Linked DNA regions of Azospirillum brasilense. The protein of the gene in region 1 interacts with the protein of each later gene in a pairwise test. Links are inferred from orthologs where the notes say so. Each region holds a gene or a part of one and is shown in the gene's direction. Other genes may lie near its edges.

The links.
Region 2: the proteins of H1Q64_RS08245 (region 1) and mrdA interact in binary tests that used the Escherichia coli proteins (3 or more experiments, as listed by UniProt). The link is inferred for Azospirillum brasilense from one-to-one orthologs.

What each region holds. Positions count from the first base shown.
Region 1 is NZ_CP059449.1:1,741,088-1,748,221, forward strand. What follows is about bases 572-3,713. They hold H1Q64_RS08245 (penicillin-binding protein 1A), read left to right. Parts: upstream 572-959; coding sequence 960-3,467; downstream 3,468-3,713. Other genes in these bases: H1Q64_RS08240 (N-acetylmuramoyl-L-alanine amidase), read left to right, coding at 572-708; H1Q64_RS08250 (hypothetical protein), read right to left, coding at 3,554-3,713. In the rest of the region: more of H1Q64_RS08240, read left to right, coding at 1-571; more of H1Q64_RS08250, read right to left, coding at 3,714-4,510; H1Q64_RS08255 (MBOAT family O-acyltransferase), read right to left, coding at 4,524-5,963. UniProt on the Escherichia coli protein: Cell wall formation. Synthesis of cross-linked peptidoglycan from the lipid intermediates.
Region 2 is NZ_CP059449.1:12,789-19,704, reverse strand. What follows is about bases 1,830-4,753. They hold mrdA (penicillin-binding protein 2), read left to right. Parts: upstream 1,830-2,314; coding sequence 2,315-4,192; downstream 4,193-4,753. Other genes in these bases: H1Q64_RS00075 (methyl-accepting chemotaxis protein), read right to left, coding at 4,217-4,753; mreD (rod shape-determining protein MreD), read left to right, coding at 1,830-2,258. Outside these bases: H1Q64_RS00095 (rod shape-determining protein), read left to right, coding at 1-789; rod shape-determining protein MreC, read left to right, coding at 880-1,749; more of mreD, read left to right, coding at 1,746-1,829; more of H1Q64_RS00075, read right to left, coding at 4,754-5,917; H1Q64_RS00070 (DedA family protein), read left to right, coding at 6,140-6,817; H1Q64_RS00065 (LysE family translocator), read right to left, coding at 6,822-6,916. UniProt on the Escherichia coli protein: Catalyzes cross-linking of the peptidoglycan cell wall. Responsible for the determination of the rod shape of the cell. Is probably required for lateral peptidoglycan synthesis and maintenance of the correct diameter during lateral and centripetal growth.

The sequences.
Region 1 (7,134 bases):
CCGGTCCCGGAAAAGCCGATGGTCGTGGTCGATCCCGGCCATGGCGGCGTCGATCCCGGCGCGGTCGGCGTCGGCGGGGTCTATGAGAAGGACATCACGCTGGCGATGGCGCGGGAGTTGAAGCGCCAGTTGGAAGGTTCGGGCCGCTACCGGGTGCGGCTGACCCGCGACAAGGACGTGTTCATCCGCCTGCGCGACCGCGTCGCCATCGCGCGGGAGGCCAACGCCGACCTGTTCCTGTCGCTGCACGCCGACAGCATCGGCTCCGCCAACATGCGCGGCCTGTCCATCTACACCCTGTCCGACCGGGCGTCCGACCGCGAGGCGGAGATGCTGGCCGCCAAGGAGAACCGGGCCGACGCGCTGGCCGGCATGGACCTGTCCTCCGAGAACGATCTTGTGGCCTCGATCCTCATCGACCTCGCCCAGCGCGACACGATGAACCACTCCAAGCGCTTTGCCAACATGGCGCTGGAGCATCTCGGCCGCGAGGTCAAGCTGATCCCCAGCAAGCCGCACCGTCAGGCCGGCTTCGCCGTGCTGACCGCGCCGGACATGCCGTCCGCCCTGGTCGAGATGGGTTATCTGTCGAGCCCCCAGGACGTGAGCCTGCTGAGCAAGTCGGCCCACCGCGAGAAGCTGGGCCGCGGCATGGTCCGCACCATCGACGCCTATTTCAAGTGGCTGACCGGGGCGCAGAAGAGCTGAGAACCGCTCCGCCGGGCACCGCTGCCCGGCCACAGCCATGCGGGCAAAGGCGGTCGGACATACGCTCTCTCCGGTCACCACTTTCTTGCATGCGCCTTGTGGCCGTCACATTTTCCTGACATGGCTGCGAGGGAGTCGGACTGCCGCCCCTCGCGGTGTAGGATGCCGCCCATCGGACGGTTCCGCGTCTTCCCGGTCTCTGTCCCGGACGAAGGCGGCGGGGCCGCCGCCATGCCTGTCTGGGAACCGTCATGCGCTTTATTCTGTCCGCCCTGATGGCCGTCGTGATCCTCGCCCTGGCCGGGGCGGGGGGGCTGGTCTACATGCTGGACCATTACGATCACGAACTGCCGGACTACACCAAGCTCGCCAACTACGAACCGCCGGTGACCACCCGCGTCCATGCGGGCGACGGACGCCTGCTGGCGGAGTTCGCGTCGGAAAAGCGCGTGTTCGTCCCCATCGACGCCATGCCGAAGCGCGTGACCAACGCCTTCCTGTCCGCCGAGGACAAGAACTTCTACGACCACAAGGGCATCGACCCCGTCGGCATTGCCCGCGCCATCCTGACCAACGTGGAGAATCTCGGCCGCGACCGCCGGCCGATGGGCGCCTCGACGATCACGCAGCAGGTCGCCAAGAACATGCTGCTGACCAACGAGGTGTCCTTCTCGCGCAAGATCAAGGAGGCGATCCTGGCGGTCCGCATCGAGCGGGCCTTCAGCAAGGACCGCATCCTCGAGCTGTACCTGAACGAGATATTCCTGGGATACCGCTCCTACGGCGTGGCGGCGGCGGCGCTGAACTACTTCAACAAGGCGCTGGACGAGCTGGACATCGAGGAGGCGGCCTATCTGGCGGCCCTGCCCAAGGCGCCCAGCAACTACCACCCGGAACGCCAGCGCGACGCCGCCATCGCGCGGCGCAACTGGGTGATCGGGCGCATGGCCGAGGACGGGCACATCACCCCGGAAGAGGCCAGGATCGCCCAGTCCAAGCCCTTGGTCGTGCGTAAGCGCGACGAGCAGGAGTATGTGACGTCGGAGTATTTCGCCGAGGAGGTCCGGCGCGAGCTGGTGAAGCTCTATGGCGAGCAGGCGCTCTACGAGGGCGGCCTGTCGGTCCGCGCCTCCATGGACCCGGTGCTCCAGCAGGCGGCGACCAAGGCGCTACGCACCGGGCTGGTGCAGTACGACCGCCGCCACGGCTACCGCGGGCCGGTCGGCAAGATGGAGAATTTCGACAACTGGGCGAAGAAGCTCGCCTCCATGGCGCCGCCCGCCGGCTCCGAGGGCTGGCATCTGGCGGTGGTGCTGAAGGACGACGAGGCGGCGGCGCTCGACATCGGTCTGCCGGACGGCTCGCGTGGCCGGGTGCCGCTGGCCGAGCTGCGCTGGGCGCGGGCGCAACGCGACGACAACCGGCTCGGCCCGGAGATCCGCCGCCCCTCCGACGTCGCCAAGCTGGGCGACCTGATCCTGGTCGAGGCCGCCGGCAAGGACGAGAAGGGCAAGGAGCCGCCGGCGGGCACCTACGCGCTGCGGCAGGTCCCGGCGGTGCAGGGCGGTCTGGTCGCGCTCGACCCGCACACCGGCCGCGTGCTCGCCATGGTCGGCGGCTTCTCCCCGCACATGAGTTCCTTCAACCGCGCCACCCAGGCGATGCGCCAGCCGGGCTCCTCCTTCAAGCCCTTCGTCTATCTGACGGCGCTGAACCAGGGCTTCACCCCGTCCTCGCTGGTGATGGACGCCCCGTTCGAATACGACCCGGGTCATGGCCAGCCGATCTGGCGGCCGGAGAACTACAGCCACGAGTTCTACGGCCCGACGCCGCTGCGCGCCGGCATCGAGAAGTCGCGGAACGTCATGACCGTCCGTCTGGCCCAGGCCGTCGGCATGGACAAGGTGAAGGCGCTGGCTGAGAATTTCGGCATCACCGACAACCTCCAGCCCTACCTGCCGATGTCGCTCGGCGCGGGCGAGACGACGGTGCTGCGCCTTGCCACCGCCTACGCCATGCTGGCCAACGGCGGCAAGCGGGTCAGCCCGACCTTCATCGACCGGGTGCAGGACCGCAACGGCAAGACCGTCTTCCGCCACGACACGCGCCCCTGCGCCTCCTGCAATCAGGTGGCCTGGAGCGATGGGCTGACCGTTCCCGCCGTCGCCGACACGCGGGAGCAGGTGAACGACCCGCGCACCGTCTACCAGATGGTCTCCATGCTGGAGGGCGTCGTCCAGCGTGGCACGGCGACGAAGCTGCTGTCGCTGGGCAAGCCGTTGGCCGGCAAGACCGGCACGACCAACGACAGCCATGACGCGTGGTTCATGGGCTTCTCGCCCGACCTCGTCGTCGGCACCTACATCGGCTTCGACCAGCCGCGCTCGCTGGGCGCCCGCGAAACCGGCGGCTCGGCGGCGGTTCCGGTGTTCAAGGACGTGATGGAGGTGGCGCTGAAGGACCAGCCGGCTACGCCGTTCCGCGTGCCGCGCGGCCTGCGCCTCGTCCGCGTCAACCCGGAGAACGGGCGCCTTGCCCAGCCCGGCGAGCGCAAGGCGATCTGGGAAGCCTTCATCCCCGGCACCGAGCCGAACCCCGACCAGCCGCAGATGGTGCTGGACGGCTCGGCCCACGCCGCGGACGGCGGCTGGACCGGCGGGGTGCCTGGCGGCGATCCGGCGGCCCAGCAGCCGGGTGGCTGGGGCGCTCCGGCGGCTCCGCCATCGGCGGCGACGGTGGGGACTGGCGGTCTCTACTGACCGGACCGGTTCGACCGGACGGGTTCGACAAGAAAAAAGCCCCGCTTCCCGGTTCGGGAGGCGGGGCTTTTCTTTTGTGCGGAGATTCAAGGCCTCGCGGCGGTGTGGGTGTCCGGGCGGAGCTGGGCGATGGCGTCGGCCGGGGCCGTGTCGGTAGGGCAGTCGGCCAGCGGGCGCAACCGGTCCTCCATCCGCGCCAGCATCACGCGGACCCCCTCCTGGTTGATGTGCAGGGCATCCACGAAATGGGCCTCGTCCTCGACCTCGCGGCGGGTGTCGATGACCGGCACGTCGGGCGGCAGGCGGGTTTTCAGATCCTCGAAGAAGGCGTCGAAGTTGGTCACCTTCTCGATGTAGCCGGGAAAGAAGGGCGTGATGACCACGGCGACCCGCGTGCCCTTCTCCCGCGCTGTGCCGATGATGCGGTCCAGCGCGTCCCAGTTCGGCTGGAAGCCCTCCATCCGCTCCGTCGGCGCCTTTGCGAGCTGGGCCTTGAGGAAGGGCGACATGGTGCCGCTTAGCGTCCGGTCGCCGGTCGGGTGCAGCCCGTCGAAGGCCAGCCGGATCGTCTGGTTGTTGTTGAAGATCAGCGTGTTGAACAGCTTGTTGGAGGCCCACATGGTGGCGTCGACCTGCCGGATGAAGCCGTCCACCCGCTCCGAGTAGTAGGCCAGCAGCGGCAGGTCGGCGAGCGCCTTGGGATCGTCGACAACGCTCGTCGGCTCGACCAGCAGCAGGCGGGGGGCGCCGTGCCGGTCCAGGTAATCCTCCCACAGCAGGTCGCCGACCGTGGTGGGGGCGCCGCCCATGCCCAGATTCAGCACCCGGCCGCAGGTCAGCGCCTGCACCTCCTCCACCGGGAAGTGGTTGTCGGCGCGGGAGTTGCCCAGGATCACCACGTCGGCGGGCGGCCCGTTGCGGTAGACGGTCATGAAGCGGTCCGACGATTGGAGGAGCGTGTCGCCCATCCAGGACGCCACCGCGCGGTCCATGGCGACCACCATGCCCAGGATCAGTCCGACAACGGCCAAAAGGCGGATCATGGTTCGGGCTCCCTCAGAACTGGAAATAGATGAAGGATCGGTTGGCGAAATTGCCGAAGAGCAGGAGCATCAGGATCAGCGTGGCGCAGCCGGCGGAGCGGACCACGACGTTCACCCCGGCGTAGCGGCGCCCGGCCCCGAACTCGATCATCGCGTCGATCATCAGCACGACGAGGCCGAACAGGGCGACGCGGACCAGATAGCTCATCTGCTGCATGCCGCGCGGCAGGCTGAAATCGCCTTCGGCGATGATGCCCAGGATGGTCCGCACGGTGTGCATGTCGTCGGCGCGGAAGGGCAGCCAGGTCAGCGTGATGAGAAGGAAGACCAGCCCGACCGTCAGCAGCTTGCCCGCCATCAGCGGCGCGCCGCTCAGCCGCAGCGGGCTGCGCTTGGCCAGCCAGCGCACGCCGTCCTCCGCCGCCATCAGGGTGGCGTGCATGGCGCCCCACAGGACGAAGGTCCAGGCGGCGCCGTGCCACAGGCCGGACACCAGCATCACAATGGTCAGGTTGCGGATGCGCAGCCAGTGGGTGCGCCCGCCGCCCATCGGGATGTAGACGTAGTCGCGGAACCATGTGGACAGCGAGATGTGCCAGCGCCGCCAGAAGTCCTTCATGCCCATGGCGAAGTAGGGGCGGGCGAAGTTCTGGCAGAGCGTGTAGCCGAAGATCTGCGCCAGACCGATGGCGATCAGCGAGTAGCCGGCGAAGTCGCCGTAGATCTGGAGCGAGAAGCAGATCAGCCCGATGACGTGGTTCAGCGCGTTGAAGAATTCCGGCTGGGCGAAGCGCGCGTCGACCACGGCGGCGGCGTTGTCGGCCAGCCCCAGCTTGAGGAAATAGCCCCAGATGATCTTCTCAAGCCCGGCGAAGCGGAAGGCGAAGCTGACGTCGTGGCGGGGGCCGTTCTGGATCTGGGGCAGCAGGTCGCGCGCCCGGACGATCGGCCCGGCGACGAGCTGCGGGAAGAAGGCGACGAAGGTCGCGTAGCGCAGCAGCGACCGCTCCGGCTTCTCCAGATGGCCGAGATAGAGGTCCAGCGTGTAGCTGAGATTCTGGAAGGTGTAGAAGGAAATGCCGACGGGCAGGATGATGGACAGCGTGCGGTGCCCGACGTCGAGGCCGAGCGAGGCCAGCGCCACCTGCGCGCTGTCGATGAAGAAGTTGAAGTATTTGAAAAAGAACAGGATCGCCAGATTGGTCGCCACGCTGATCTGCATGAAGATGCGCGCGGTGGCCCGGTTCGGCGCGTCGGCGATGCGCAGGCCGCAATAGAAGTCGAGCAGCGTCGTGCCGGCGAGCAGCAGGCAGAAGCGGTAATCCCAGAAGCCGTAGAAGATGTAGCTGGACACCAGCAGCAGCGGCGTGAACAGCCGCGTCCTGGCGAGCATCATGAAGCCCGCCGTGAAGGCCGTGATGAACAGCAGGAACCCCAGGCTGGTGAAGTTCATCGGGGGGCCACGCTCTTGTTGTTGGGGAAACGGGGGCGCCGACAGCCCGCGCCCATCGAATGACGGGCACGAACGTTGGTGACGCTATCACGGGGGGCTGCCACTTATTCGCGCCGCGAAAGTGGTTTTGCGGCGCAAAAACGGTTTCATCCGAGTGGGTTGGTGGGATGCCCCAGGGACGGGGCGGCGCTCCGGCGGGTTACCGTTCCGGTCTGGTCCAGCGTCGCGGAAGCCGGGGAGGCTGTGGAATAAGAGGGTGCAACGTCGCTCCCAACCCGCTACATAAGGGCCAAGACACTGGTTCAACTCTGGCTGACGAGGAGGCACTGCGATGCGGGCCGAGATCGAAGCGGCCGCCGGCGAGATTAGAGAATCGCTGGCGCTGCTGAGGAGGCATCTTTGACTGGGATAACGCGCTGCGTCGTCTCGACGAACTGAACGCCCACGCCGAAGACCCCAAGCTGTGGGACGACCCGTCCCGCGCGCAGACCATCATGCGCGAGCGCACCCAACTCGAAACCTCGGTGAACGGCTACCGCGCGCTTGAGCGCGACCTGTCGGACAGCCTGGAGTTGATCGAGATGGGCGAGGCCGAGGGGGACGCGACCGTGGTCGCCGATGCCGAGGCCCAGCTCTACGCGCTGCGCGACCGCGCCGCGAAGCTCCAGATCGAGAGCCTGCTCTCGGGCGAGGCGGACGCCAACGACTGCTTCATCGAGGTGAACGCCGGCGCCGGCGGCACGGAGGCCCAGGATTGGGCGCTGATGCTGATGCGCATGTATCTCCGCTGGGCGGAACAGCACGGCTACAAGACGCAGTGGCTGGAGGAAAGCCCCGGCGAAGAGGCCGGCATCAAGTCCGCCACCGCGCAGATCAGCGGCCACAACGCCTATGGCTGGCTGAAGACCGAGGCCGGTGTGCACCGTCTGGTGCGCATCAGCCCGTTCGACAGCCAGGCCCGCCGCCAGACCAGCTTCGCCGCCGTCTCGGTGTCTCCGGTGATCGACGACAAGATCAACATCGAGATCAACGAGAAGGACTGCCGCATCGACACCTTCCGGGCGTCGGGCGCCGGTGGCCAGCACGTCAACAAGACGGACTCGGCGATCCGCATCACCCACCTGCCAACCGGCATCGTGGTGGCCTGCCAGCAGGAGCGCTCGCAGCACAA
Region 2 (6,916 bases), 1.7 Mb from region 1 along the record:
GCCGAGGAGATGATCAAGCACTTCATCCGCAAGGTGCACAACCGGCGTAGCTTCGCCAGCCCGCAGGTCATCATCTGCGTGCCGTCGGGCTCCACCGCCGTTGAGCGCCGCGCGATCCAGGAATCGGCGGAGGCCGCCGGCGCTCGCCGCGTCTTCCTGATCGAGGAGCCGATGGCCGCCGCGATCGGCGCCGGACTCCCGGTGACGGAGCCGACCGGTTCCATGGTCGTGGACATCGGCGGCGGCACCACCGAGGTGGCCGTGCTGTCGCTGGGCGGCATCGTCTATTCCCGCTCCGTCCGCGTGGGCGGCGACAAGATGGACGAGGCCATCATCGGCTACATCCGCCGCACCCACAACCTGCTGGTCGGCGAAGGCTCGGCGGAGCGGATCAAGAAGGAAATCGGGTCGGCCTGCCCGCCGGAAGACGGCGAGGGCCGCATCCTGGAGATCAAGGGCCGCGACCTGATGAACGGCGTGCCCAAGGAACTCATCATCTCCGAGCGGCAGATCGCCGAGTCCCTGGCGGAACCGGTGTCGGCCATCGTCGAGGCGGTGAAGGTCGCGCTGGAGCACACGGCGCCGGAACTGGCCGCGGACATCGTGGACAAGGGCATCGTGCTGACCGGCGGCGGCGCCCTGCTGGGCAACCTGGACTTCGTCCTGCGCCACGCCACCGGCCTGCCGGTGTCGATCGCCGACGACCCGCTGTCCTGCGTCGCGCTGGGCACCGGGCGGGCGCTGGAAGAGATGAAGACGCTGCGAAACGTCTTGGTCAGCGCCTACTGATTGGTGTATTGCTCGCTTGGGTTCCCCCGGTGGTACGTCCATTCGCCGGCGTAGCCGGGGGCGGATCGCGTACCTGGACGGGATGATCCTGTGAAGCCTCGCAATTCCGGTTCCGTCGTGCGCCTCGCCGCCCCCTTGCGGGCGCTCGCCCAGCGCTTCTCCTTCCTGTTGCTGGTGCTCGCCTCCGTCGCCCTGATGATGGTGGGCCGGATCGACGCGTTGTCGGTGGACAGCGCGCGCGCCCGGGTGACCGACGCCTTCGCCCCGATCCTCGACGCGATCTCCCGCCCCGCCGCCACCGCCGCCCATGTCGTGGAGTCGGTGGTCGAGGTGCAGAACGCCTTCGAAGAGAACCAGCGGCTGAAAGCGGAGAACGCGCGGCTGCTGCAGTGGAAGCAGGCGGCGCTGCGGCTGGAGGCGGAGAACATCAGCCTGCGTTCCCTTCTCAAGGCGACGCCAGAACCGTCGTCCTCCTTCATCACGGCGCGGGTCATCGCCGCTCCGGGCAGCTCCTTCCTGCGCACGCTGGTGGTCACCGCCGGCCGCCGCGACGGGGTGCGCAAGGGGCAGGCGGCCATCGCCGGCAGCGGGCTGGTCGGCCGGGTGATCGAGGTCGGGGAATGGTCGGCCCGCGTCCTCCTGCTGACCGACATCAACACGCGCATTCCCGTGGTTCTGGAGCGCTCGCGCCAGCGGGCGGTGATGGCGGGCGACAACTCCGACCAGACCAGGCTCCTCTACCTGCCGCCGGAAGCGCCGGTGCAGGTTGGCGAGCGGGTGGTCACCTCCGGTCACGGCGGGCAGTTCCCGCCGGGCCTGCCGGTGGGCGTGGTGTCCTCGGCCGGTGAACGTGGCGTCCGGGTGCAGCCGAACGTCGATCTGTCGCGGGTCGAGCACCTGCAACTGGTCGAGTTCAGCCTGCCGGGAAGCGAGGCGGAACCGTCGTCCGAGTCGAAATGACTCTGACCTTGTGGCAGCGGTTGGACAAGACGGGACGGAATCTCGCCCCGTTCGCGGTGACGGTCATGCTGGCGCTGGCCGGGATGATTCCGGTGCCGCTGCCCGGCTATGCGTCGGTGGCGCCTTTCCTGACCGCCATCGCCGTCTATTATTGGGCGATCCACCGGCCCGACCTGATGGGGCCGGGCACCGCCTTCCTGATCGGCTTGCTGCAGGACCTGCTGACCGGCGGGCCGCTGGGGGTGAACGCGCTGGTGCTGGTGCTGGTCCATTGGGCGGTGTCCAGCCAGCGGCGTGTGCTGGCGTCGAGCACCTTCGCCCTGATGTGGTTCGGCTTCGGGCTGGTCATGATGGGCGTGGCCTGCATTCAATGGCTGGCCTTTTCGGCGCTCCAGGCGACGGTGCTGCCGTTCCGGCCGGCGCTGTTCCAGGCGCTGCTGACCATGGCCTTCTTCCCGGCCATCGCCTGGATGCTGATCCGCGTGCACCGCGCGTTTCTTCAGGGATGATGGGCAGGGATAGCCGGCAGGGATGATCTGGCAGGGGATGTGAGCCTTTGACTGCGATGGACCGCGACACCGACCGCTACCGCCTGCTGACCCGCCGCGCCGCCGTGCTGGGCGGGCTGAAGCTCGCCGGTCTGTCCGCTCTGGTCGGGCGGCTCTATTACCTGCAGGTGGTGGAATCCGCGCGCTTCACCATGCTGGCCGAGGAGAACCGCATCAGCCTCCGGCTGGTCGCCCCGTCGCGCGGCACCATCGTCGACCGGTTCGGCGCACCGCTGGCGGTGAACCAGCAGAACTACCGTGTCGTCGTGGTGTCGGAGCGCACGCGCAACATCCAGGACACGCTGGACAAGATATCCAAGATCGTCCCGCTGACCGACGGCGACCGCCGCCGCGTGATGCGCGAGCTGCACCGCAAGCGCCGCTTCGTGCCGGTTACCGTGCGTGAGAACCTGACCTGGGAACAGGTCGCCACCATCGAGATGAACACACCGGACCTGCCGGGCGTCGCCATCGAGGTCGGCGAGATCCGCCACTACCCGGAGGCGGAGGCGACCGCGCACATCCTGGGCTATGTCGGCGCCGTGTCGGAGGCGGAGCTGAACGGCGACCCTGTGCTGTCGCTGCCTGGCTTCCGCATCGGCAAGGCCGGGATGGAGAAGTATCACGAGAAGGCGCTGCGCGGCACGGCGGGGACCAGCCAGCTTGAGGTCAACGCGGTCGGGCGCGTCATCCGCGAGCTGTCGCGCGACGAGGGGCAGCCGGGCCGCGAGGTCCAGCTGACCATCGACATCGGCCTTCAGAAATTCGTGCAGCAGCGGCTGGCGCAGGAGGTCAGCGCCTCCTGTGTGGTGATGGACGTGCACACCGGCGGCATCTACGCCCTGTGCTCCCACCCCAGCTACGACCCCAACCAGTTCACCATGGGCATCAGCGCCGAGTTGTGGGAGGAACTGCTGTCCAATCAGGCAACCCCGCTGAACAACAAGGCCGTGGCCGGGCAATACCCGCCGGGCTCGACCTTCAAGCCGGTGGTGGCCCTGGCGGCGCTGGAGTCCGGGTTGATCAGCCGCAACCACTCAGTGTTCTGTCCGGGCCACATGGACCTCGGCGACCACCGCTTCCACTGCTGGAAGAAGGGCGGGCACGGCACGGTGGACGTGGTCGGCGCGCTGCGCCATTCCTGCGACGTGTGGTTCTACGACGTGTCGCGGCGCATCGGCATCGACCGCATCGCCGAGATGGCCAACCGCTTCGACATGGGGCAGCTGACCGGACTGGACCTGCCGCACGAGCGGCCGGGCCTGATCCCGTCCATCGACTGGAAGAAGGGCGCCCTGGGCAAGCCCTGGGCGCAGGGCGAGACGCTGATCGCGGCGATCGGGCAGGGCTATGTGCTGTCCACCCCGATGCAGCTCGTCGCCATGACCGCGCGGCTGGCCAACGGCGGCTTTGCGGTGAAACCCCATCTGACCAAGCAGATCAAGGCGCTGTCGGGCGAGCAGACGAGCTGGCCGCCGATCGGGGTGAAGAAGGAGAATCTCGACCTCGTCCTGCGCGGCCTCTACGAGGTGACCAACGCGCCGAACGGCACCGCCTACAAGTCGCGCATCACCGAGCCCGGCTATGAGATGGCCGGCAAGACCGGCTCCGCCCAGGTCCGCCGCATCACCATGGCGGAGCGCAGCACCGGCGTGAAGAAGAACGAGGACCTGCCCTGGCGGGAGCGCGACCACGCGCTGTTCATCTCCTACGCGCCGGTCAGCTCCCCGCGCTACGCCTGCGCGGTGTTCGTTGAGCATGGCGGCGGCGGGTCCACCGCGGCGGCGCCAATCGCGCGCGACATCCTGCTGGAATGCCAGAAACGCGATCCGGGCCGCGCCGCCGTGGCGGAAAGCGCCCCGCCGCCCCCGCCGCCGGGAGGCACCCGGGGCTGAGGGGCGTTCCGAACGCGCGGCTGTCTATGCCGCGCGCACCTCGGCCAGGAACTGGTCCACCTCGCGCTTCAGGCCGGCCGCACGTTCGGCCAACTGGTCGGCGGCTCCCTTCACGCTGTGGGTGGCGGTGCTGGTCTCCGCCTCCGCCTGCTGGATGCCGACGACATTGCGGGAGACTTCCGCGGTGCCGTTGGCCGCTTGCTGGGCGTTGCGGCTGATCTCGCCCGTCGCCGCGCTCTGCTGCTCGACGGAGGCGGCCATCTCCGCGGTGGAACGGTCGATGTCCTCGACCTGGGTGATGATCGCGCGCATGGCGTCCACCGTCCTGTTGGAGGCGCTCTTCACCGCGGCGATCTGGTTGCCGATCTGCTCCGTCATCGCGTGGGTCTGGTTGGCCAGGTTTTTGACCTCGCTCGCCACCACGGCGAAGCCCTTGCCGGCCTCGCCCGCGCGGGCGGCCTCGATGGTCGCGTTCAGAGCCAGCAGGTTGGTCTGGGAGGCGACGGAGTTGATGGCGGCGACGATCTGGTCCACCTGCTCGATGGCTCCGGACAGGGAATCGAGCTGGGTCTGCGCCAGATCGGCTCCCTCCGCCGCAGCCTTGGAGCGGGCGGCGGCGCGGGACACGCGCTCTGCCAGTTCGTGAATGGAGGCGGACATTTCCTCCGACGCCGCGGCGACGGTCTGCACGTTGGCGCTGGCCTCTTCCGACGCACCGGCCACGGCGCCGCACTGGGCGCTGACTTCCTCGACCGCGGCAGAGAGCTGGGAGGCGGTGGCCTGAAGCTCCGTCGCGGCGCCGCCGACGTCGTTGACGATGACCCCCACCCGCGCTTCGAACCGGCCCGCGAGGTCGAGCATCGCCGCGCGCTTCTCCGCCTGGGAACTGGCTGCGGCCTCCTTGGCCTCGCGCTCCATCGCGCGGTTGCGGATCAGGTTGGTCTTGAACACCTCCGCTGTGGCGGCGATCTCCCCGACCTCGTCCTTGCGTCCGGTGCCGTACAGCAGAGTATCCAGGTTGCCGTCGGCAAGGCCGCGCAGGCAGGCGACGATGGCTTTCACGGGTCGGACGATGCCGAACTGGGACACCGTCCAGCCGAGCAGAAGCCCTGCCAGGATGCCGATGGCGGCGGCGGTGACGAGCTGGACCGACCGGGATTCCGCCAGGGCGGACGCATCCTGCGACAGCCGCGACGCCTTTTCGTCGGTGTAGCTGGTGTAGGCGATGGTCAGATTCTGAAGTGCCCGCGCAGCGGTCGCGCTTGCATCCACCGATGCCAGGATGTCGCGCTGATTTTGGGTCAGATCGCTGCCGCCCCTGATCCGGCGAGCAACGGCGATCGTGTCTTCAAGTTCCTTGTAATAGAGCGCCAGGGCGCTCTCGAACGAGGACAGCATACGGCTCTGCTCCGCGTCGCTGGTTCCCTTGACCTTGGCAAGCAGCCCGCTCACGGCCTCGCGCGTCTTGCCGATGGACGGGAGAACCTGCTCCAGATCGCCGGGATTGGCGGCCAGCCGGTACTCGTCGCGGTTCAGTTCGACAACCATCCGGTTGATGCGCGCGCCCAACTTCATTTCTTCGCCGGCCAACTGGATTTCGTCGGTGGCGCGGCTCAGCGCGTCCAGACCGGCGATCGATGTGGCGGTGATGCCTGCGCAGATCGCAGCCAGGAAAACGATGATGGAGAGGATCTTGGTGGAAATCTTCAGATTGCCAAGCTGCATTTGGAAATTCCGCCATAAAAGCCCGGGTGACCCCGCACAGGACGGGGCCTGCAAGGGGGCAGGTATGGAAGGGATTCTTATAAAATTCAGGGCGTCTGCGCTTTGATGTCGGTCAAGCAGGTACGGGAAAGGTGGTAATCCTCTCTTTCGCCCCATTGGCGGGCCAGGAACCGTCTGCCGTTGAACCCTGTTCCAGAGAGACAAAATATTGGATGGGCTGAAATGGCGGACGGGCTGACCAATTGGCTGGTGGATGTGATGCACACGATGAATTACGTGGGCATCTTCCTGCTCCTGGTCCTGGCGCGGGTGATTCCGCCAGTTCCGGCCGAGTCGGTCATTCCATTGGCCGGCATCGCGGCGGCGCAGGGCGAGTACAATCTACTCGGCGTCGCCCTGGCCGGTGGGTTGGGCTCGCTGGCCGGGCAACTGGTCTGGTTCCTGCCCAGTCGGCTGATGGGACGCGACCGGCTGGAAGCCTTTTTAAAGCGCTACGGCCACTGGCTGACGATCCACCCCAAGAAGGTCCGACGAAGCACGGAGTGGTTTGGAAAGCATGGCGGCATCGCCGTCTTCCTGACCCAGCCGGTGCCGGGCGTGCGGACGCTGATCTCGATCCCGGCGGGGGCCTGCCGGATGTCGATCCCGCTCTACTGCCTCTATTCCGGGGCCGGGTCGATCCTGTGGACCCTGCTGCTCGCCTGGACCGGCTACATGCTGTCCCGCTGGCCCTTCGCGCACAGCCTCCTTGGCTATTTCACCGTGGGGCTGCTGGTGGTCCTGGTCGGGCTGTACCTGTACCGGCTGGTCAGCCATTTCCACGGCATCCGCCGCGCCCAGAAGGCGCCGCGTGGGCCGGACGGCGATCCGCCGGTGGCGGGGGCGCCGCTTAGCCCTTAAGGGCTTACCCCATGGCCCAGCCGGCCATGCCGGTGACAGCCATGCCGAGCGCCCAAATGCCGAAGGCCGCCAGCGCCACCCCCGTGCAATGGTTCAATC